Regions from separate parts of the Paenibacillus sp. GYB006 genome, predicted to be linked through region 1. Evidence: riboswitches for the same ligand, from Rfam matches in the RefSeq annotation. Region 1 holds a riboswitch; each other region holds the start of a gene.
The links. A riboswitch is a leader RNA that binds a small molecule or an ion and turns the genes downstream of it on or off. The one in region 1 is predicted to bind cyclic di-AMP.

Region 1 (8,012 bases):
TACCACGATTACTAATCGTGGTCCCTCTTCGATCACCAATGTCATACTCAGCGATGGATTACCGCAGAACGTTTCTTTTGTACCCGGGAGTGTGCTGATCGGTGGAGTCCTTGCTCCAAATCGATCGCCTCTAACCGGCATTCCAATCGGCAGTCTAGCCCCAGGGGCAAGTGCTGTCGTTACATTTGAGGTGAATGTAACCATGGCTGTACCTTCACAGATTAATAACCAATCAACGGTTAGTTTTACATCAGGTGTTTTTTCAGGCACATCAACATCAAATCAAACACAGATTCCAATCACTCAACCGCAAATTTCACTCACCAAAACAGCGGATACAAACAATGCAACCGTAGGCGATACTGTGGTATATACAATAACGGCTGCAAACTCTGGAAATCTACCCGCTGCACTTATCGTTTCAGATACCATCCCTGCAGGAACTACCTTTACTCCAAACAGTGTTCTTGTTAATGGAATTTCCATACCTGGCGTTTCCATCATTGATGGAGTCAGTACAGGAATAATTGCAGCCGGTGCAACTTCAGTCCTCTCTTTTTCCGTTACGATTACATCGCTTCCATCACCACAGTTCATTACGAATCAAGCTTCGTCTACCTTTACGTTTACCACTCCTGATAATCGGACATTAACAGGAACCGCTTTATCCAACACGGTTAGTTTCCCTGTATCCTCACCAAATGTACTCGTTACCAAAACAAGTTCACTTGCTGATGTTTCCGTAGGTGATATTATCACGTTTACCGTAACGGTTACTAATCTTGGTATTGAAGATGTGCAAAATGTGCTTTTGTCAGATCCAATAACAGGGACGTCATTCATTCCTGGTAGCGTCACAATTAATGGCGGTCCGAATCCAACTGCTAATCCAACGGGTGGGATTAGTTTAGGCGGAATTGCAGCCTCAGCTTCTGCTACAGTCACATATAATGTAAGGGTTGATTCCGTACCAACTCCACCTGAAATCAGTAGTTCCGCATCTGTGAGTTTTACATCTGGAGTGTTTGCAGGTACAACCTTCTCTAATGCACCAATCATTCCTGTATATAACCCCGTTCTTACAGCTGTCAAATCTGCAAGCAAAATCAATGCTACTGTTGGTGATACACTCACTTACAGTATTACGGTAAGTAACACAGGTAATTTTGGTGCAAGCATCAATCTAACAGATACGATCCCTGCTGGCACCTCTTTTGTTCCAAATAGTGTATTAATCAACGGACTTCCATCACCTGGATCCGACCCTTCTCTAGGCATTGTATCGAGTAGTATTACCCCAGGGACCTCCAGTACAATTACCTTTTCTGTCGTCATCGATACGCTTCCGAGTCCGCAGTTCTTGAGTAATCAATCCTTTGTCAGTTACTCTTATACATTGCCATCAGGTAGAACGCTCGGCGGAAATGTGTCTTCTAACGTGTCTATAGTTACTGTTTCTGCTCCTAATGTGACAGCAGTTAAAATATCTTCATTAACGGCACTTACTGTTGGGGACGTCAATACGTATACCGTAACCATTGGAAACAGTGGAATCGAGACCGTGAATAATGTGATCATTACCGATGCGCTTCCCGCAGCAACCTCCTTTGTCAGCGGAAGCGTATATGTAGACGGAACCCAGCGCCCCACCGCCAATCCTTCTACAGGAGTGACAATCGGAAGTATAACTCCAGGGTCTACGGTCAACGTTACTTTTCAATATCGTATCAACTCAATACCTACGACCTCTTTGTCGCAAATTGAAAATCGCGCAATCGTAACCTTTACTTCGGGTACATTTTCAGGCAGTACATTCTCAAATACCGTGAGCACGCCGGTATACAGCCCTATTTTGTCAGCTGTTAAAACAGCAAATACCATTAATGCAACGGTCGGAGATACCGTAGTTTATTCGATTACGTATACGAATACAGGTAATTATGGCGGCAGCGTCGTTCTAACCGATCTCATTCCTGAAGGTACAACACTTATTCCGAACAGTGTCATTGTGAATGGCGCTCCAGTTCCCGGAGCAAATCCTGCAACAGGTATGTCCGTCGGTGTTATATCATCTACAGCCACCGTTTTGTTCTCCGTCGTCATTAATACGTTACCGGTCAGTCAACAATTAAGTAATCAAGCGACTACAACCTTCACTTATACGTTGCCTGATGGTAGAACACTGAATGGTTCTTTTGCCAGTAATTTATTGCAAATACCTGTTTCCTCCCCAAATATTACACTCGTGAAATCAGCCTCTGTAGCAACCGCAGTCGTTGGTGACACCTATACGTATCGTGTCATTGTTACGAATAACGGAATTGCGAATGTGAATAATGCTGTATTGTCCGATATTTTAGCAGCTGAAAGTACTTTTGTACCCGGAAGTGTTACCGTTGATGGAAATTCCCGAATAGACGCAAACCCAGCGGGCGGGATTAATCTAGGCACGATTGCACCAGGGAATGCAATGACCGTAACTTTTGACGTGAGAGTGAATACGCTGCCAAGTGCTCCTTACACCATTCAAAACCGTTCATCCGTCAGTTTTACCTCCGGTGCTTTTACAGGTGCTTCCTATTCCAACACAGTGAGCATCCCGATCTACCAGCCCATTTTTCAATTACTCAAAACAGCCGACTCGTCAAACGTGACCGTAGGCGATACCGTAACCTATTTCTTAAATTTGACGAACACAGGCAATTTACCGGGAATTGTAACTTTAACGGATGACTTACCTGATGGAGCCGTTTTGGTTCCAAATAGTGTACTCATCAATGGAGTTCCTCAGCCCGGGGTGAATCCGGAAACAGGGATTCCTGTTGGTAGTGTAGCTCCCGGATCGAATATCAATATCACCGTAACTTTACAGATCATCGTTGACACGCTTCCAGAATTACAACAACTGATCAATCAAGCATTTGGAACATTTACTTACGCACCCCCTGATGGTCGATTGCTCGGCGGCAATTTTAGTTCTAACCCGCTCGTGATTCCTGTCTCATCACCAAATGTAACGGTTGTAAAGACGACCTCCACAGGAGATGCTGTTGTTGGCGATACCATCACTTATACCGTAGTTATTACCAATAACGGAATCGTAGAAGTGGAGAATGTCGTTATGGTAGACCCCGTACCTGCCGGTACTGAATTTGTTCCTGAAAGTGTAATTGTGGATGGAAACGTTAGACCTAACGCCAATCCAAATACTGGAGTTACGGTTGGGACCATTCAGGAGGGAGCTTTCTCAACAATTACATTCCAAGTACAGGTCGTTACGATATGAATTCGCAGAATAGAAGGAATTATGTAGTAAACAATCAATCTTCTGTCCGTTTTGCATCAGGCCGTTTTGAAGGTGTGTCTTATTCCAATATGGTATCTATACCGCTAACAGGTGCTATTCTCACACTCAAAAAAAGTGCCTCTATGGAACAAGTGACACTCGACAGCATCGTTATGTATCAGCTTGAAATAGAGAATACAGGGAATGCCCCTGCGGAAGTTACGCTAATCGATACACTTCCGGAGGGCACCTCCTTTATTCCCAACAGCCTCTTGAAAGATGGTGTTCCTGTACCAGGCGCCAATCCGCAAGAGGGTCTGCAAATTGGGATCTTGCCGATCAACCAGAAAGTTACGATTCAGTTCCAGATCATTATAAGCAGCATTCCTGATTCTTTAACTCTTACCAACGTGGCCACAGCAAGCTTTACATTCCAAGCGATGGATGGTCGTCTCATTACAAAAGAGCTCATCTCTAATCCTGTCACCTTATTCGTATCTCCCTCTCAATTATCCATTTACTATTATGCCAATACGAATCAGACTTTTGAGGGAGATATCATTACTTTTTTTATACAAATCACGAATACAGGAAGAGAAGATATCAGAAATGCCGTAGTTAGCACCTTATTGTCGGATGACGAGGTGGCATTTGTTCCGGGCAGTGTGGTGATTGATGGTCTCCTCGCTCCTGATCTTGATCCATTCGCAGGTATTACAATACCTGTTGTTGCTGCAAACTCAACGACCCAAATATCGTATCAGGTGAGAATAGAGAAAAGGACAACTTCGACTCCTCTTACGAGTGTTGCAACGTTACTTTATCTCAATCAGGGAGAAGAAATTACAATTCGTTCAAACCCGGTGTCTATCTCTTATTTGTTACCGGTATTAACAATTTCCGTAAAGATAACGCCTGTTCAAGTAACCTATGAGGATACAGTTACTTATGAAGTACTTATCCAAAATGAAGGAGAGATTCCCGTAGAGGCAGTCTATGACTTACTTCAAGCCCCAGAGCTCAACCTGGTTCCGGGTACAGTAAAAGTAAACGGGATTCTACGACCTGAGGTTTCTTTAGCGACGGGACTTCCTTTAGGCACTTTAATTCCACACTCCAGCATATATATCACTTTTGAATCGAAAGTTTCTGTGATCCCTAACTCCATTGTTCCTACTGAAGAATGGGTTAACCGTTCACGGCTGACATACACATTTCGAATCAATGATGGAAGGTCGGTTCAACTGACAACGCTAGCTCTTACTCCTGTTTTTTTCTATGCTCCGCGCATACTGCTTCATGTTCTCACATCACCGAAATATGTGGAGCCAGGTGACGATATTCTATTTGAGATAACTATTCGGAATTCAGGAAATACGAAAGCAGATTTGTTGCTGCCCTTACCTGCTCCAGGTGTGTCTACCATTCTAAATGGCTCTATTCAGTGGTCTGATCATAAACGTGAGCTAACCGTGCTTGAGATGGAGCAGCAGACCGTGCAAATTACAGATATTCAGCCTGGGGAATTAGTCCAAATAATCTACACACTTCATGTGCAAGTGTTTCCACTCTTTAGACCTGCGCGGGAACGGGATGAATATGTGTTTTCTGACACGATCCAGGCCCTTTGCACTTATAACTTTAATGACCGTATACACTCCTTTGAAGTGGTATCTAATGTCTATGAAATTGTCTTTACTGAGCACGATGAATAAAAAAATCGAAAGGCCCAGCTGCATTATTTTAAGCAGCTGGGCCTCTTTTATCGTCTTTTTTAGTAAATTAGTCAGTATTCATATATCTATCATATTTCTGTTAATAAGGGATAAACAACACTCATGTTCACAAAGGTGAAATAAATTCGAGAAAAAGATAACGAAATTAGTAAAATCAGGTTGATAATTCATTCGCCCAATGTTAAAATTCGTTGTAGAGAAAGTAACATTTTCGTAATCATTGTTGTAACTAATTGTTATCATTAACATGAATATACAAGGTGCAATCACGATAACCGCCGAATTCTTACGCACCTAAGAAGCGGGGGACCCGCCTACCATGGGTGAATTGATCTCGAAACAGAGTGATCATAGGGTACCTTCAACCGAATCCTTAGCTAACCTCGCAGGCATTGGAAGGAGTATTACATTTTGAAAAAGAAACTCGCATCAGCAGCATTAGGACTATCATTACTATTCACCGCAGGACTCGGGCAAGCTTCCGCTTCTGTACTTTCTACCACAGTAAATAACACAGTTGGTGTTCCTTATAAATACGGCGGTACTACACTCACAGGGTTTGATTGCTCTGGGTTTACTCGTTATGTATACAAAAAATTAGGTGTAACTTTACCTCACAGTTCGAAACAACAATACAAAAAAGGCACATCAGTTAAGAAATCCGCTCTAACCAAAGGCGATCTTGTATTCTTTAATACAAGCGGTAAAGGCATTTCGCATGTTGGAATATACCTAAGCGATAACAATTTTGTCTCCGCTACCTCCTCTAAAGGTATCGCCATTACACCCATTAATAAGGGTTATTGGAGTTCAAAATATTATGGTGCTAAGCGTGTACTTAGTTCATCAGCAGCGAAAAAGGCCGACTTATAGTATACATATAAACTGCCACCACGATTATGAAACTTCAGAATTTGAACATATGAAGAAAGGTCAGAGAATTACTCCTCTGACCTTTTTTCCTGATTTAAATTTGGCTGCTTTTGGCAATGACATAAGGCTGCTTGGCATCACCGATCAGTGTGCAATCTGCCGTTAAATGTACATCTTTATCAAGGATTACATTCTCCAGCACTGTATTCTCCTCAATTACACATTTCTGCATGATGATCGAATTTCGAATTTGAGCCCCTTTGTGAACTTTGACTCCTCTAAAAATAATACTGTTCTCGACCTGCCCTCCAATAATACAACCATTCGCAATCAAAGAGTTGCTTACTTCCGCATTCTCGAGAAACCTAGTCGGTGGTTCATATTTGATTTTGGTATGGATCTCATATTGTTTGAACAAACGTTGATATTGTTCTTGATTAAGTAGATCCATACTATTGCGATAATAACTTTCTACCGAGTTAATAACGGTATGGTATCCATCAAAAGCAAAACCAGCAATGTTTAAGTTATGCAAATTATCTTGGATTCCATCACGGAAGAAGTAATCTTGACCATGCGCAATACAATGATCTACTAATTTCAGAAACAATTGTTTTTCCATAATAAAAGCACCGAGATATATATTAGGATGATCACCTTCTTGATGAATTCCCGTAACTTTTACACCGTCCACATCGACCCGTACACAGGACTCATGTTCAGGAAGGATCTCATCTACTTTTTTATAAAGAAGAGTGACATCGGCTTGCTGAGAGATATGAAACTGATACATTTCCCGGTAATCCATGGAGTAAATATGCTGACTGCCGGTATGAATAATATGGGTACCTTTGGCTCGAAGAAAATAATCACGATTATTATGAAAATGTTGCAGATCGCCTTTGGAACGGTCCGTAGGATCATTCCAGTCTGGCGGAAGTATAAAGAGACCCCCGTGTTTGCGATCTAGGTCCCATGGAGCCCCCTGCCCCAAATGATCCAGCAGCGACCGATACTTTCGGCGTACAAACAGCGCGGTATGATGAATGTTAGAATGCATTAAATTGGACAAAACAAAATCGATCAAACGATACCTACCCGCAAAAGGAACGGCAGCACCACAACGAAAATATGTTAATTCATTCATTAACTCGAGCTCTTGATCCAGGTTCACTACACCCATGAGATGTTGCATACTAGGTCACCGTCCTCACTCATATTTAGCTAAGTCCATACGTATGTTGTCGATATGTCTGATCAATTAGTAAAATTTCATCTTCCTGGTCTCCATTACCCCCAACAACAGAGTAATCTTCAATCATCGTTCCTTCGCTTACAATCGCCCGATGAAGTCTAACATTCTTTCCTATTTTCACTTTAGGCATAATCACTGAATCCGTAACCACACTTCCTTCCCCGATCTCGACCCCATAAAATAATACCGATTTGCTGACTTCCCCTTCGACAATGCAGCCTTCATTTACGATACTGTTACGAACCTTTCCTTTTGTACCAATATAGCCCGCCGGTTCATTTGGATTACGTGAATAGATACGCCACTGCGGATCATTTAAATTCAAGGGAGGATCGTCGCTTAACAGATCCATATTCGCCTCCCATAAGCTCTTAACCGTCCCTACATCTTTCCAGTAACCGCTGAATGGATAAGCATACAGCTTCTTCTCATTCTTGAGAAGAAGTGGAATAATATCATGACCGAAGTCATAGGTAGAATCCGGATCTTGTTCACTCTCAAGAAGATGTTGTCTCAGGACAGACCATCTGAACATATATACTCCCATAGATGCCAGCGTACTCTTCGGATGTTCAGGCTTCTCTTCAAACTCATAAATCTCATAATTGTTTTTTGTATTCAAAATGCCAAACCGGCTTGCTTCATGTAAAGGAACATCAATGACCGAAATCGTGCAATCCGAATTTTGGTTTTTGTGATATTGAAGCATGGCATCATAATTCATCTTATAGATATGGTCACCTGATAAGATCAGTACATGCTCTGGTTCAAATTGATCAACAAAATTTAAATTCCGATAAATCGCATCTGCCGTACCTCTGTACCAGTTATTACTCCCCTCTCTCTCATGAGGTGGAAGAAC
Region 2 (8,012 bases), on a different contig from region 1:
ATACGGCGTTTAAGAGGGGGACGCCAATCTCGTAATTAATCCAAGCATGTACGACAGGCAAAGAGATGACAGTGCCGTACTGTTCGGCGGCTGTTTCAAGTGGAGAAAAGTCCATCCATGGATGCAATGCTTTGGCTAACTTGATAAGTCGTTTTCCCGATGCTCTTGGTGAATTCCGCTGTTCTGCAGGAGAGTGTTGAACATGAAGCGTCTTATCGATAAGTGCTATTCTCCGGTAATCTTGCTTAGCAGCAGCGCTGTATGTTCCTTTGATGGCCAGACCTTCGATTCTGATGAGATTAGGGTAAAGTTCGTGACGCATAAACGTATCCAGATCCTGCGTAGTACAGACCATTCCTCTCTCAATCTTTGACTTAAGTCCGAAAGAGTGAGAAAACCCTCCTACCTGAAGTGAGGAATCAAGCAATTTTACATAATCGAGCAGCTTATTTCCTCGGTTCATTCCGTTCGCCTCCCTGAATTATGGTGATGATGGAATTTATAAAAAGCGGAGATTGATTATTATGTTATATCAATGTTATGTTTGTGAAATTTCCGTTCTATTTGATACCTATTCTTACATATAAAAACTGGTAAAGTCAACATAAATCTCTATATTTATAATTATACGTTATGTAAATTAACGTCAACTTAACGTAAAATGAGTGTTTGATTCCTTGTTTTATGTTTTTGTCATGTAAAAAAAAGGAAATTAAATTTTTTTTGGTTTTTGTCTTTACATGATATAGGTTTATGTGTATAATATATTTTGTTGGCACGAAAACGTTGCTGATGAACAAGATACGCGGTCGTGGTGGAATGGCAGACACGCTACCTTGAGGGGGTAGTGGGTGTATACCCGTGGAGGTTCGAGTCCTCTCGACCGCATCAGACAGAAAGAGACCTGAAGTTATAACTTCAAGGTCTCTTTTTTTTGTGCTCTTATCCCTTAACGTGATAAGAGCTTTGTGATATCAGCTTCAATTTTGTCCGGGGTCGTCTGCGGACTGTATCTTTTTACAATGTGTCCTTCTTGATCCACAAGAAATTTAGTGAAGTTCCATTTGATCGCTTTCGATCCTAGAATACCAGGTGCCGTGGTCGTTAGATATTTGAAGAGGGGATGAGCATCTTCTCCGTTCACATTTACTTTCTCAAACATAGGGAAACTGACACCGTAATTCATCTGGCAAAATTCAGCGATATCATCACTTGTCCCTGGTTCTTGACTCGCGAATTGATTACTTGGAAAACCGAGTACTTCAAAAGACTGCTGATTAAATTTATCATAGAGTTCTTGTAATCCTTTGAACTGCGGTGATAATCCGCATTTGCTGGCGGTATTAACGATAAGCATAACCTTACCTTTATAAGCTGACATATGAAGTTCCTGCCCTTTCAGGGTATTAACATTGAAATCATAAATGGACATAGATTGACCCACCGCCTCGTCTTTTTCTTCTTATTATAAGAGAATAGATAAGGGGTTTACAATATTTTCTACAATTAAATTTTAAACAATTAATAAAGGGGGTTGAACAATGTGAGGCAAGTATATATCTTGTCTTCTTAAGGTTTAAACAAAATATATGTAATACTGAGATACAAAGAGATTAGAGGATATGGAAGCCTTATTGTTTCGTTTTTTGGGTGAATTTAGGGGGATATGGCGTAATATTGACTGAAGTGAGCTCTAGAATACCTTTACACCGTTCTGCTTCGGGTGTATGATTCATATCGTAAATCTTGAGCACAAAGAAAGACGAGTTACATTTTATAAAACAATAGAAATTCTCATTACTATGCTTGCTGAATTTTCGTCTTGATGTATTCAAACGAAAAACGGGGGAACCAATGATAGCAGGGCTGCTTGGATCGGTGTAAAAGTTGGTTCTAGGAACTTTGTTGGGGTGAATCTTTATTCGTCGAATGACAGTGCCATTCGATGTGTAAGGAAGGGCGACTCTCATCGTCCGAATCCGACAGCTAACCTCGTAAGCTAATAACTTGAGAGAGGAATGATGAATCTTGTGATCGTTTATCGACCGCAGGGGCGCTAACCCTCTGTGGTTTTTTATTGTTTTCTACGCTGAATTTTTAGATTCATCTATTTATTTTCGGGTGGATCTTTTATAAAAACGGGGGAACCAAACGGGAATGAACAGTCGAAAGATTGTTTATTCCAAGGGGTGAATTTCCGGGTCGTCAGGCCGGGAATAGGGCAACTCTCTCTTGTCCGAATCCGGCAGCTAACCTCGTAAGCGTATATAGGGAGAGGCAGCAGAACCGTGAGCACCCGAGAGGGTAATCGGGAATTTTCGTAATTCCTTATATTCCTATTCGGGTGGGAGAGCGCCGGCATGCCTTCAGATGTACATGGTGTTCTTTTTTTGTTGTCTTTTCAATCATAGGGAGGCTTACACAATGAATAATGAAATCATTTTGGTTACTGCACCTAATGAAGCAGCTCGAAATTTTATTCGGTTACTAATGTACAAAAAGCTGTCCTTTGCCGTTCTCACGAATAGCGCACAGGAAGAAAAAAAGGTTAGAAGGCTTGGAGTGCAGCATATTATCCGTATGGATACTGCGTTTGCTCATAAATGGGCGTTGCCCGATGCAACAGTAGGACGGATATTTTTGTTTGAGAACAGCATGAATTTAACCTGTCGCTTTCTGCAAATATGCAGACCATGGACACAAAAACCGATAACGATCATTACTCAACAGAATCATCCTCGGGGTGTATACCGGGGGATGGGAGCGAATCATATCATTTTCACCATCAAGGGTGAAGTCGGATTCTTGTTGAACGAAGAACGAGCTGCTGTTAATTAGAATGTTTTTCGCCATGAAATGATAAATGTAGAAGTGGTTTTACATCTATTGATGTAGTAGGGTAGGTATTCTTACTATGATTGCGGAACAAATCTTGCATTGCTATAATGGTCAAATAAGATACACGTAGTGTGAGACTCATGATCATCATGGGTCTTTTTTATATGGAAGATCATTGTAACTTGAAAGGTTGAGACAATAGATGGGAATGTGGTCTGACGTAAAGTGGCTTTTTTTTGATGTAGGGGACACGCTTGTCGATGAATGGATACCGGTGGACCATATTATGAATCAGTTTGTTGAGCGTGCTGCAGATCGAGGTTATTCCATTACGATTCAGGATGTGAGGGAGAAGTTTATTGAAAGTTACTCTAATTTTATTGATTCTCCCATGCAGTATGCAATCTCTCAGTTGATTGAGAAGGAAGAGGACAAGGCTTATATTCGGCCTAGGCTGAAATTCCGTAAAGAACTGGAGACTCCTTACCCAGAAGCTAAAAAAATTCTTGCTCAGCTCGGTGAATATTACCGAATTGGGGTTATTGCGAATCAGAGTCCAGGTACGGCTGAACGGCTTCATCAATATGGTTTTAGTTCTTATGTTGATGTTATCGCTTGTTCTGCAGAACAAGGATTAGCTAAACCGGACGTGAGACTGTATGAATATGCTTTGCAAAAAGCAGGATGCGCTCCTTCGGAAGCAGTTATGATTGGGGATCGGATTGATAATGATATTGTTCCTGCTAAATTACTTGGAATGAAAACCATCCGTATTTTACAAGGGTATGGAAGATATCAACCCTCTACAGGTGCAGGTGATACGCCGGATTGTACCATATCCAGTTTGGATGAATTAATAGCACTGCTCTTATAATCTTGGCTTGAAAAAGAGCGAAAAAAATAGTCTGCACAGTAGAATTACTACGATGCAGACTTTTTTTTATACTCAGAAAAGGGTTAATGCGAGCAGACATATATTTAAGATGACAATGATTCCTGCAATGGTCCAAGATAAGATGCTTAGCCATTTTTTGTTGACGAATTCACCCATCATTTTTTTACTGCTTGTAAACATGACAAGCGGAATGACGGCAAAAGGAAGCTGCAGTGATAAAATGACTTGGCTCAGAATCAGCAGATCGGTGGTACCTTTCTCACCTGCAATCGCCGTAACAATGACAGCAGGGATAATGGCAATCAGCCGGGTCGCAAGTCGTCTTAGCCATGCAGGCAATCTGATATTAAGGAAACCCTCCATTACAATCTGACCGGACAGTGTACCGGTAAGGGTTGAGTTTTGCCCTGAAGCGAGCAGTGCAATCCCGAATAAAATACTGGCTACCGTTGTTCCGAGAAGCGGGGTAAGCAGATGATATGCATCTGTTATATCTGCTACATTAAACATGCCTGCTTGGTGAAACGCTGCTGCGGAGACCACGAGGATCGCGCCATTGATAAACATGGCAATGGTCAGGGCGATCGTCGAGTCAATCGTCGTATAATGGATCGCTTCTTTTTTGGCTTTAACTGTATTTTCAATCTTGCGTGACTTCACGATAGAAGAATGAAGATATAGATTATGCGGCATTACTGTTGCGCCGAGGATACCGATTGCTATATAGAGCATTTCAGGATTACGCAGCACTTCGGCATCGGGAACGAGACCTTGCATGATACCGGAACTGCTGGGATGCGCCATAAACAAATCAATCCCAAAACAAATCGCGATGGTACCCATTAAGACGATGACGATACTTTCTAAAGTCCGAACTCCTTTATTCTGAAGGAGTAGAATCAGCAGAACATCGACTGCTGTAATAATAACCCCATACAGAATGGGGATGCCAAACAACAAATTAAGTGCAATGGCTGAACCAATGACTTCTGCAAGATCCGTAGCTGCAATGGCTAGTTCTGCGAGAACCCAAAGCACAACAACAACGGCGGGATTAAAACGGTCACGACATGCCTCAGCAAGGTCTTTACCTGTAACAAGTCCCAGCTTGCCTGAAAGCGTCTGGAGTACAACGGCCATGAGATTAGACAGGACGATGACAAACAGCAGGCGATACCCGAACTGGGATCCACCGGCGATATCTGTTGCCCAGTTCCCTGGGTCCATGTAACCAACCGCAACAAGGAAGCCGGGTCCGGTAAAAGCGAGTAGCTTACGAAACCAGGATGCGTCTGTAGGCACCGTAAGAGAACCCGTATAACTTCCACCTCCAGTTTCTCCTCCCGATAAAGAATACATTGAATTTTGTTTTTGTTTTTTAGAAAAACTCATAAGATGTCACCTGTTTCTATTGGAAATGAAAATTACAAATGAAAATCTGATTTTTTTCAGAAAATATATCTTGTGTTTACAAAATATATTGTACTACTTCAATTTTATTTGTCTAGTGCAACATTTATGCGCGGGTGAAATAAATGAAAAATGCGGGATGTGTTCATTTATACATATAAACTAAAATCAATTGAATAACTCATTAAAACGATAAATTTGTAACGATACATAGACAAATAGAAGCGTTTTGATCCACAAAAAAAACAAGCAAAGGATAGGAATGCTAACTTTGCTTGCTAAAGTATCTTCTATAGATATGGAATTAGGGTGAATCTTCATCCTAATTGTGGATAAACTTCAGACCACATGACATCCATAATTCCTTGAATATTATTTTCCTCGCTATTGATCGCGATCACCGCTTCTTTATCAGGTATGATGACAAGCAGCTGACCGAAAGCTCCATCTGCACGATATGCCTCGTGAGTACACATCCAGAACTGACAGCCGTATCCGACTCCCCAGTCTCCTTCAGCAGGGGTGTTTATATGTTTGCGGGTAGCATAAGTGATCCAAGACTCTGGGATTAATTGTTCATCATTCCATTTTCCTTTGTTCAATAGCAGCTGACCGAACCGTACCAATTCTTCAGTGCTGATTCTAAGTCCAGTACAACCAAGTGTAACGCCAAGCCGTGAACTATCCCACTTCACGTCGTAAATCCCGAGCGGAGTAAATAGCCGAGGAACCAAATAATCCCGAACCGTTTCACCCACTGCCGCTTGCACAAGAGCAGATATCATAAAAGTATCTCCGCTGCTGTATGTAAATTGTTCTCCCGGTGCACGGTCTAAAGGTAAGGAGAGATAATGCTTCGCCCAGTCTTTTTCTATGAGAGAATTACGCTCTTGGGCCCACAATGGAGGGTTATCATGTCCTGTTGACATCGTCAGCAGTTCATATAATGTGATTTCTCCAGGGGAAGGGATTCTAGGGTGCATAGATTTATGAGTCGTAGAGTAAGAGAAGAATTCACTGAGTTTTGTATGGAGTGACAGCTTTCCTTCTTCTAGTGCAAGACCCACCGCCATACTGGTAAAAGATTTACTAACCGAATGCTGCAAGCGACGCTCATCTTTTGTTAAATCCCAGGCGCCAGCGGGCTTCCCGCCTTGTAGAATTCGAACAGAGCAGACATGTAGCTTGTTTTTCTTCACTTGTTGGACAAATCCCGTTAGATCAATCGTCATGACAACCTTCCTTTCCTGCCTATTTAGGTCAAGGGAGCATCAGTAACTTATTACATGGACGGAACATTTCAGATTACAGGGTTATTTTTCCGAAAATATGGTATTACAGGCGTGTAATTAAGTCAATATTAGGATATTAAACCAAAAACAACAAACAATTAGAGAGTTTAACTTCCTTAGATGTACAGATAAAGATGAATAGCACCCATAGTTCTTCTTACGACGAACATCTATAGTAGATCTATCTATACGGCGAACATCTATAGAAGATCTCTATATATAGAAGGAATACAACTAGTTGTCCTCGACTCTCAGAAAGTAGTTAACTTTATTCAATTTGTTTTATTTTCTGTGAGAAGTTTAAAAATAAATATGCACGAACATCACATCCTAACATAACAAGATAGGAAACAAGATGTTAATAACACTAAATTTACTAGGATAAGGAGCGATTAAGATGGAAGCATTGTATACAGCAAGCGCAACCGTACGCGGAGGAAGAGATGGATCTTTTGAAACATCAGATGGTGTACTTCGCCACGACTTATCTACTCCAAAAGAATTGGGCGGTGCAGGCGGGAACGCTACGAACCCAGAACAACTATTTGCAGCAGGTTATGGTGCATGTTACGAAAGCGCACTGAGCAATATTGCTCGTAAAGAAGGCGTGAAAATTAGTGATGTAGAAATCACAAGCAATGTAATGATTGGGAAGGATCCGAAAGATGACGGATTCCAACTTGCCGTTCGTCTCGATGTGAAGATCCCAGGTATAGACCGTGCGCAGGCAGAAGATTTGGCTAAGAAAGCACACGATTTCTGTCCTTATTCCAAAGCTACACGTGGTAACATCCCAGTTGAACTTAACGTCATTTAAGTGAACTAATAAAAATCATGTTTGAATAGACGATCTCTTGCGAGAGATATAAAAGAGACCTTGGTGGGTACGCCAAGGTCTCCTCTTTTGTAAGTGACTTTACGATCCAATCAAATATTGTTTCCATACAGGGGTATATTGATTTGACATCAGGGTTAAAATTCTTTAATATGACTAAGTACTAATATGTACGTGGCATGAATAAATTTGAAATCACAGGTGATTACATGTCTTATAGACCCCAGATTGTTGACTTAACAACTGCTAGCCGCAATGAAGAAGCGGGACTTTACGAATTTACAATGAAGCTTAAGGATGGAACGCTTTGTCGTGCATTTTATTCTAACAAACCAGAATGGCACATGACTAGCATTAGCCGTCTTCAGAAGACTCCATGCCCGATTTGCCGTAAAGATTTCATCTGTAAATGTATGGAAAAATTTGCAGGTGATATTCATGAGCAAATCATGAATGACCAATTGATCGAACAAGCTATCAAGTAGGAATAGCTTGTTATGATGAGCGTCCGTGAGATCACGGCGCTTTTTTTCTATATTCTTATAGTCCAGAGTGGTTAAGTTGAACTAAGGGGTGGAACCATGAAGAATGAATCTCATTGTGATATGAAACCATACATGAATCTTAATATAGTGCTTATTGACGGGGTTTGTCATTTATGTCAAGGACTCACGAAATGGATTATTAAGCGGGATGACAAGGGGGACTTTCACTTTGCTTCACTTCAATCTGAGATCGGTCA
Region 3 (8,012 bases), on a different contig from region 1:
TTTATTGAGAAATTCGGGAGAAAATTTGTGCTTGTCGTATATTTAGTGATGACAGGATTCAGTGCGCTTTGGTTTGGAAATGCCAGCTCCGAATTATCCTTAATTATTGCAGGAATGTCACTTTCTTTCTTTAATCTGGGAGCTTGGGGAGGCATGTATGCATACACACCGGAACTATATCCGCTGAGAACACGTTCTACTGGAGTGGGGTTATCTGCGTCTGTTGGCCGAATAGGAGGCGTTATTGCACCGCTTCTTGTAGGTCTTTTGGTCCAAAAAGGGGTTTCTTTTAGTACAATATTCACTTTGTTCTTTGTTACGGTATTAGTTGGTGCAGCAGCGGTACTCGTGCTAGGTAAGGAAACAAAAGGCACCGAACTTGTAGATTAGGTCCATCGACAGATGTAACAAAATTGTAACTTATGTTATAGTACACATTAGGTGTTACTTTTAGCGCCGCCAAATTCAGTGATGAGATTTTTTTATGCAAGGCATCTGATCACGAATGAAACGGAGGATATGTAAGACTAATGAAAAAAATACCCACACTTATCTTAACATGTGCCTGTGCTCTTTCCATACTAGGTGCATCATCAACAGCTAGTGCTGCGACACTACAGAAGGGTAGTAGAAGTTCCGAAGTAGTTGAGGTCCAAGAAAGACTGAATAAAATAAAATATTTCTGGGCTGGCATCAGCGGTTACTATGGTGACAAAACGGTTGCGGCTGTGAAGAAATTCCAAAGGGTGAACAACTTAGCTGTCGATGGAAAGGTTGGTCCCAAGACAGAAGCCAAACTGAAAGCCAAAGCGCCGATTAATAACAAAGTGTTAAAACATCTGGCAGGTATTATTCAAGATGAAGCTGGCGGAGAATCATTTACTGGACAAGTTGCAGTAGGTGCTGTCATTCTAAATCGGGTTCAGAATTCGGCGTTTCCGAACGCCATTACGAACGTGATTTTTCAAAAAGGACAATTCACACCTGCAGCGGATGGCAAACTAAGTGTGCCAACGGCGGGTGCTTATGAGGCAGCACGCAGAGCTTTGACAGGATATGACCCTTCCAAAGGTGCTCTATACTTCTATAATCCGAAGTATGCTTCATCTTCTTGGATGAGTTCTAGGCCAGTTACACAAAGACTTGGTAATCATGTTTTCACAAAATAAATCTTTTACAAAATAAATATTGAATTTGTAAGAATGAGTGCACTTGAAAAACACGTCGCCGGGAGAAAGCAGGAACAATTCCCTTTCTCCCGGCTTTTTTTTTCAGGATCGGCAAAGCCAGATCCCACTATTACACTTACATCACGAATCTGGAGGTTGTCATAGGATATATGAACAAATTAAATAACAACAAAAAATGGAAAAAAATCACAGCAGGTTTGCTTTTAAGCGGATCGATAGCAATAGGTACAGTAGGAGCGGCTTCCCCGGCCAGTGCAATGCTTCTTCAAAAAGGAACTCAGCACTCTGAAGTTGTAGAGCTGCAAGAGAGACTCCGAACGCTAGGCTACTTGTCTGCTGGCGTAACCGGATACTATGGATCGCAAACAGAGAAAGCCGTTCAAACCTTCCAGAAGCGGAGTGGTCTTGCTGTAGACGGAAAGGCAGGCAAACGAACGATATCCGCTTTGAAGGCTAAGGTGCCTGCCGCAGGAACTACACTGAATGCTTTGGCTAAAGCCGTAAATGGTGAAGCGAGGGGCGAATCATTAAAAGGACAGGTGGCGGTAGCTGCTGTCATCCTTAACCGGGTCCAGTCTAATCAGTTCCCAAGTTCTATAAAAGATGTTATCCTTCATCCTAGACAGTTTACTGCGGTGGATGACGGCCAGTATAACCTCACTCCTAATTCATCTGCTTATGTAGCAGCGAAGCGTGCGCTGAATGGCGAAGATCCAACAGGGGGAGCGCTCTATTATTATAATCCTAAGATTGCTACATCGGCTTGGAGTAAAGCGCGTCCTATTATAAAAACAATAGGGAATCATGTATTCACAAAATAGGAATTTATAATATTGAAGTCAAAAAAAGATGTTCTTAAAGGAGACTGCTTAAAAGTCTTCTTATAAAGAAAAGGTACGGCTCCTCAAAACAGTTGAGGAGCCGTACCTTTTTTGACTATAGTTAGTGCCTCGAGAAGAGTAGAGGAACGCGAATGGTTAGACAACAACAAACCTTGGTTCTGTGTCCTTGTGCGGCCTGTGGTACATTCATGTACCCGATGGACAATATACTCCATCAAAACAATATACTCGTGAACCACACTGACGTAGACATTGGTGAACATTCTACGTATGGCCTGACGTTCATTTTTCTCGGCTCTGATCCTGCTCACGCTATAACTCAAAGTCACCATAAGAAATCTTACAAGACAAAAAGAAGACATTCATCTCCAACACGCGGAGTGAATGTCTTCTTATCATTCTAATCTATGATATTAGAGTACACTTTTTGCTCCTACATATTTAGGACCCCAGTAAGTGTTACTCAAGCTGTCGATTTTAATACCACTGGAAGTAGTGGCAGAAATGAAACTATTGTTTCCAACGTAAATGCCAACATGAGAGACAGAACCTGTTGTATTAAAGAAAACAAGATCGCCTTGCTTCAGATTACTCTTTGATACAGAAGTTCCTGTCTTATACATGGAAGCTGCTGTACGCGGAAGGGATACATTGTGTTTCTCAAAAACATATTTCACGAAACCAGAGCAGTCAAATCCGCTTGGAGTAGAGCCTCCATATACATAAGGTGTACCTATATATTTTGTAGCTTCTTGAACAATACTCGTTCCTTTTACATGATCATTCCCTACAAGAATCGGGCTATATGTTTTACCTGTAGTACTTACCATAACAAGAGAGTAGCTCTTTTTCCAAACAACTTCACTTCCCATGGCTTCGGATACAAAACGAAGTGGAACGTATGTACGGCTATCGCGAATAAATACTTGAGTATCAAGACTTACACTTTTTCCATTGACTGTTGCTGTTGTAGAACCTGTTTTAATTTTAATCGTGGTTCCATTCTTTTTAATAGTAACCGTTGTAGTTGAACCTGATTTAGAAGAACTTACGGTATAATTCATTTCTTCTGCAAGTTTACGTAATGGAACTTGCGTTCTATCGTTATTATCTAGAAAAGGAGAAGCATCTTCAAAATTAACAAGACTATCATTAAGTTGTACATTTACACTATTTGAACTTGAAGAAGATGCATCCACTTGCGAATTTCCGAGTACTAAGCCTGCTCCAAGCAGAGTAGTTAACAACATACATTTACCAAATTTCATCATTATTATTTATTCCTCCATTAGCCTCCGAGGTTAGTTGACGGGTTTGAGTAGAAGGTACTCTAGGATCTTCATCATCCATTCACCCCAAGTATGTAAATCGTCCCCCGTACTAAGTAGTAGATTCGGCTTTATTAATATTAATCAACTGTAACTAATATATAATAAAAAAAGCGTTGAATGTTACAATTTTGTAACCAGCGATTCACCTTTTGCACACTAAAACTTGGCAGAATTTTTAGTTATATACTTATGTAGAGAGGTTAAGTTCCTTTAAAAGGGGTATTTTATCACTAATCTAAAGAACTGAAACACCTTTTTTGGTTACAATATTGTAACCAAAATTATTAATTTTCTTATTTTTATTACAAAATATTTATCTATTATTTCATATAATATCCTTTATTTTCTAGTTAGTTGGTAAGAATATACCAAAAAAACAACCCGTATTTTTAGAATTAACGGGTTGTTGGGCTGATCATTACAAAGATGTTATCATTTTATGTCGTTTTATTACGGCCTGTTATTAGTAAAAGGAGGAAAGAAATAACAATAATAGAGACGGTCCACACCCAAGCCATGGTTGTATTACCGCTGTCTACAGCAATATATATAGCAGTGGGTACAGTCTGCGTTTTTCCTGGGATATTGCCTGCAATCATGAGTGTAGCCCCAAATTCCCCAAGTGAACGGGCGAATCCAAGTATATAGGCGGTCATAAGAGAAGGCCATACAAGAGGAAGTGTAATATAACGAAAGACTTGCCATTCATTTGCACCGATGGAACGTCCAGCTGCTTCAAGCTCCCTATCAACGGACGAAAATCCAACTTTCATCGTCTGATAGACAAGAGGAAAAGAAACAACAATCGAAGCAATAACGGCTGCCCACCATGTAAATAGAAGTGGAGCATTAAATATACGCTCAATTACTGAACCGACGAAGCTGTTTCTGCCAAAAAGAACAAGTAACAAAAATCCAACAACGGTAGGGGGCAGTACAATGGGCAGCATGAATGCAGTCTCGAGAAAAAGCTTACCGCGGAATGTTTTCCTGGACATCCATTTTGCGAGTAAGCTTCCTACAATGATCGTTACCATGCTTGAGAGCAATGCGATAATCAGTGACAATCGTACGGGTGCCCAAAATAAATTCCAGTCAATCATAGGCACCGCAAACTAAAGGCCTTTAAACCCGTACTTCTGAAATATGGTCTTGGCCTCATCAGATTTGAGGAATTCATAGAATACTTTGGCCTCCTCTTTATGTTTACTTGCCCCAGTAATGCCGACTGGATAATGGATAGGTGTGTAAAGCTCTGGATCAACCGTATGTACAATGTTGACTTTAGAAAGAATGGCATCCGTTTTATATACGAAACCTGCGTCAGCATTACCAGTTTCAACGTACTGTAATACTTGACGGACATCCTTGGCCTGTATAACCTTTGGAAGCAGTTTATCATATAGCCCAAGTCCTTCGAGTGCTTCTTTGGCATAACTGCCCGCAGGAACGCTTTCCGGAATACCGATGGCTACAATCTTTACTTCCGGTTTCGTTAGATCAACCTCAGATGTTATATCGATCTCACTGTCATTTGCGGATACAAGCACAAGTTCGTTTGTCAGCAAAGTTTCAGAGTATCCTTCCATGATCTGATTGTTGTCAATCAGTGCTTGCATATTCTTCTCCGCAGCTGACAGAAAGAGATCAACGGGAGCACCTTGTTCAATTTGCTGCTGCAGCGCGCCGGAACTACCAAAATTAAAAGTAAGCTGGATTTCCGGATGATTTGCCTCAAAGATCGGCTGTATTTCTTCGAGCGCATCCGTTAAGCTCGCTGCAGCTGAAATGGTAAGCTCAGTGACCTCAGCCTGTGTAGAGGATGATTCTGGAGTAGATTGCTGTGATTCTTGCTCTGTAGGCGTAAAAGTAGAGCCCGGTGTACTGCTTGTACTACCGCATGCTGCTAGAAACATCATGAAGAGAAAACTAAAACAAACATAACTAACCTTATTCAATTTGAACATAACAACCACCTTTTCGTTATAATTGATTATATATAGATATAATTAATATATTATATTGATGATAGATAGGATGGCAATGCTAAATTGTGAATAGATTATGATACAATGACGGGTATAGATTTGTATGGGGGTATTGCAGGTGAATGATAATGTATCTTATACAACAGAGGAAATAGCGAAGCTTTTAAAAATATCCAAACTGACCGTGTATGATTTAATAAAAAAAGGAAAGTTACCCGCTTATAAAGTCGGCAAACAAATGCGAATAGACCATGCCGATCTGGAGGCTTACAAACAGGCTTCCAAAGATTTTGTTGCGAAGCCAGCTCATGATATGGGGAAACGGGAACTCTATGTAGCCTCCGAGAATAGCGGAGTAAGACAAGTGGTTATTACGGGCCAAGACTTGAGTCTGGATATTCTGTCGAGCTATCTGGAGAAACATTCACCCTTTTTAAGACCACTGCGTTCCTATGTGGGAAGTCTGGACAGTCTTATCTCTATGTATCAAGGGAAGTCGGATATCGTCAGCACTCATTTACTTGATGGAGATACAGGAGAATACAATATTCCCTATATTCGTAAGCTCTTAGTTGGGTCTTCCTATCTTGTTGTTAATCTGATGAGCCGGTGGGCTGGATTATATGTAGCACCAGGCAATCCGCATCAGTTACAGGGATGGACTGATCTTACTAAACCGGGGCTTCGATTCGTAAACCGCGAGAAAGGGGCAGGGGCTAGAGTTCTTGTAGATGAACAACTTCGTATCCATGGTTTGGATAGAGGGACGATTCAAGGATATGAGAATGAAGAAACCAGTCATTTCGCTGTAGCAGCAAAAGTTGCCTCTGGTGAAGCAGATGTTGGGGTAGGATCTATGAAAGCAGCATCTGTTGTAGCGGGAGTTGAATTTATTCCGCTTATTAAAGAACGTTATGATCTTGTCTTATTGGATCAACCGGAGAATACGGTACTCATCCAAACCGTGCTTGATATCCTTCGTTCGGATGCATTTCGTCATGAGCTTAGTATGATTTCTGGATATGATCTTTCGGAGACAGGGAAGATTATGCTGAGAATGTAAATGTGCTATATATAGAAGCTTTTAAAAAGCCTGGCTTTAATAACCGGGTTTTTTCGTCTGCCAAAAAGACCCGCCTTTCACATACACGGCGTTTTAACAAAGCTCAAATTCAGTTGGCCAGATCAGAGATCCTCTAGTTTTAATCCCTTTATGAATGTCTTTAAAGTAGGAAAGTAAACTAGAACGTGACGGTCCATTCAGTACGAAGACCATATATTCGGCATATGTTTTCTGTGTAATATCATAAACCCAATCCAGCTGCCTAAGAAGCGAAGATAAAGAAGAAACAGGAAGAAGCAGGTGGGTGTTCTGAAGCGGGTTTAGCTTCCCTTTTAAATAGCATGTTATATAGACAAAAGCTTCTCTGTCACGCGCAAGTAACATAATAATAGAATTAGGGTCTCTCTCGCTATAGCGTATATAACCTGCTAGTTCTTCACCGATCAGAATGGAGGATGCGCGTATTGTGTTAGACGGGCTAATCCAATCGAGCAGTGAATGTCCCGGAAGGATTGAAAAAGAAGAATGGCCATAAGTGGTTTCCCACATGTCATATAGTTTAGGAAGATCACTAGACTCTACACGCCGCTCCCGAAGGAAGGGTTCTGTTTCGGTTACAAAGATCGTTTCCAGCGGGATTTTTACTTTTTCGTCCATCCATGCGTTGCTTCTAAAGCCAAATCGGCTATAGAAATGCGGGTGGCCCAGTACAATGGATAATTCATATCCCTTCTGCTGAGCACGATGTAATCCTTCTGTAATTAAAGCTGAACCAATACCAAGTTTTTGATAATCAGGATGAACGGATAAAGGAGCCAGGATTAGATTTTTTACCTTGTTTCCTTCTATTTGTACTTCTTGCGGGGTAAACAGAATATGACCGATGACTTGATCGTTCTTTATGCAGACTAGGGAGAGTTCGGAATCGAAAGTTTTCCGTGTACGAAGGGCACTGACAAGAGCGGCTTCTCCCATCCCAAAGTTATAGGCAAAAGCTAGGGCATGCAGTTCCGCAATCGCATGGAAATCTGAAGGGAGTTCGGAACGAATGATCCAGGAAGTCATGATGTACACCTCATTTCTTTTAATAAAAAGGTGGAATCTGATAATTCTCATAAATGTAGAATGGCGTTACCATGGTTTTTTTATGCATGAGAAAGGACTGAAATAAGATAGACTTGGTAAGAAAGGAGAGGTTGCTAAAACTTTTTATTCGTGAGATAATTGGAGTTTGCCTAATAAGAATTTGATAGTGTTGGAGGCGTAACCATGGAGCGATATCCTTTCTCCTATGATCCGTCAGAACCATTCGTCAAGCAGGTCGGCGACTGGGTAGCGGACGTTTTTTATGATGTATTACCTGAACATGGATTTGATATCCGTGATGAACAAATATTTATGGCTTACCAACTGGAAAGAGCCTATGCCAATAAGAAAACCATTTTTGCTGAAGCAGGAGTAGGTACGGGGAAAACACTCGTGTATCTGCTGTATGCAGTAAACTATGCAAGGTATACACGCAAACCGGCAGTCATTGCCTGTGCAGATGAGTCGCTCATTGAGCAGCTTGTTAAGCAAGAAGGGGATATTGCTAAGCT

Region 2: linked by a shared signal. The riboswitch ahead of PV403_RS00845 (hypothetical protein) and the one ahead of PV403_RS20360 (C40 family peptidase) in region 1 are both predicted to bind cyclic di-AMP.
Region 3: linked by a shared signal. The riboswitch ahead of PV403_RS16790 (C40 family peptidase) and the one ahead of PV403_RS20360 (C40 family peptidase) in region 1 are both predicted to bind cyclic di-AMP.

Annotation. Positions count from the first base shown of each region.
Region 1 covers NZ_JARBDA010000013.1:54,624-62,635, reverse strand. Annotated here, with positions in the region: gene PV403_RS20370 (DUF7507 domain-containing protein) at 1-3,286, shown strand, start outside; gene PV403_RS20365 (DUF11 domain-containing protein) at 3,283-5,001, shown strand; cyclic di-AMP (ydaO/yuaA leader) riboswitch at 5,289-5,429, shown strand; gene PV403_RS20360 (C40 family peptidase) at 5,434-5,895, shown strand; gene glgD (glucose-1-phosphate adenylyltransferase subunit GlgD) at 5,990-7,090, opposite strand; gene PV403_RS20350 (glucose-1-phosphate adenylyltransferase) at 7,116-8,012, opposite strand, start outside.
Region 2 covers NZ_JARBDA010000001.1:175,936-183,947, forward strand. Annotated here, with positions in the region: gene PV403_RS00830 (urease accessory protein UreF) at 1-463, opposite strand, end outside; tRNA gene PV403_RS00835 (tRNA-Leu) at 806-888, shown strand; gene PV403_RS00840 (glutathione peroxidase) at 950-1,432, opposite strand; cyclic di-AMP (ydaO/yuaA leader) riboswitch at 1,798-2,017, shown strand; cyclic di-AMP (ydaO/yuaA leader) riboswitch at 2,110-2,280, shown strand; gene PV403_RS00845 (hypothetical protein) at 2,425-2,838, shown strand; gene PV403_RS00850 (HAD family hydrolase) at 3,041-3,712, shown strand; gene PV403_RS00855 (Nramp family divalent metal transporter) at 3,785-5,092, opposite strand; gene PV403_RS00860 (serine hydrolase domain-containing protein) at 5,461-6,375, opposite strand; gene PV403_RS00865 (organic hydroperoxide resistance protein) at 6,833-7,252, shown strand; gene PV403_RS00870 (hypothetical protein) at 7,480-7,755, shown strand; gene PV403_RS00875 (thiol-disulfide oxidoreductase DCC family protein) at 7,852-8,012, shown strand, end outside.
Region 3 covers NZ_JARBDA010000007.1:111,309-119,320, reverse strand. Annotated here, with positions in the region: gene PV403_RS16805 (MFS transporter) at 1-390, shown strand, start outside; gene PV403_RS16800 (cell wall hydrolase) at 531-1,169, shown strand; gene PV403_RS16795 (cell wall hydrolase) at 1,340-2,011, shown strand; gene PV403_RS16790 (C40 family peptidase) at 2,446-3,303, opposite strand; cyclic di-AMP (ydaO/yuaA leader) riboswitch at 3,308-3,441, opposite strand; gene modB (molybdate ABC transporter permease subunit) at 3,801-4,466, opposite strand; gene modA (molybdate ABC transporter substrate-binding protein) at 4,479-5,330, opposite strand; gene PV403_RS16775 (substrate-binding domain-containing protein) at 5,470-6,414, shown strand; gene PV403_RS16770 (GNAT family N-acetyltransferase) at 6,508-7,479, opposite strand; gene PV403_RS16765 (ATP-dependent DNA helicase) at 7,684-8,012, shown strand, end outside.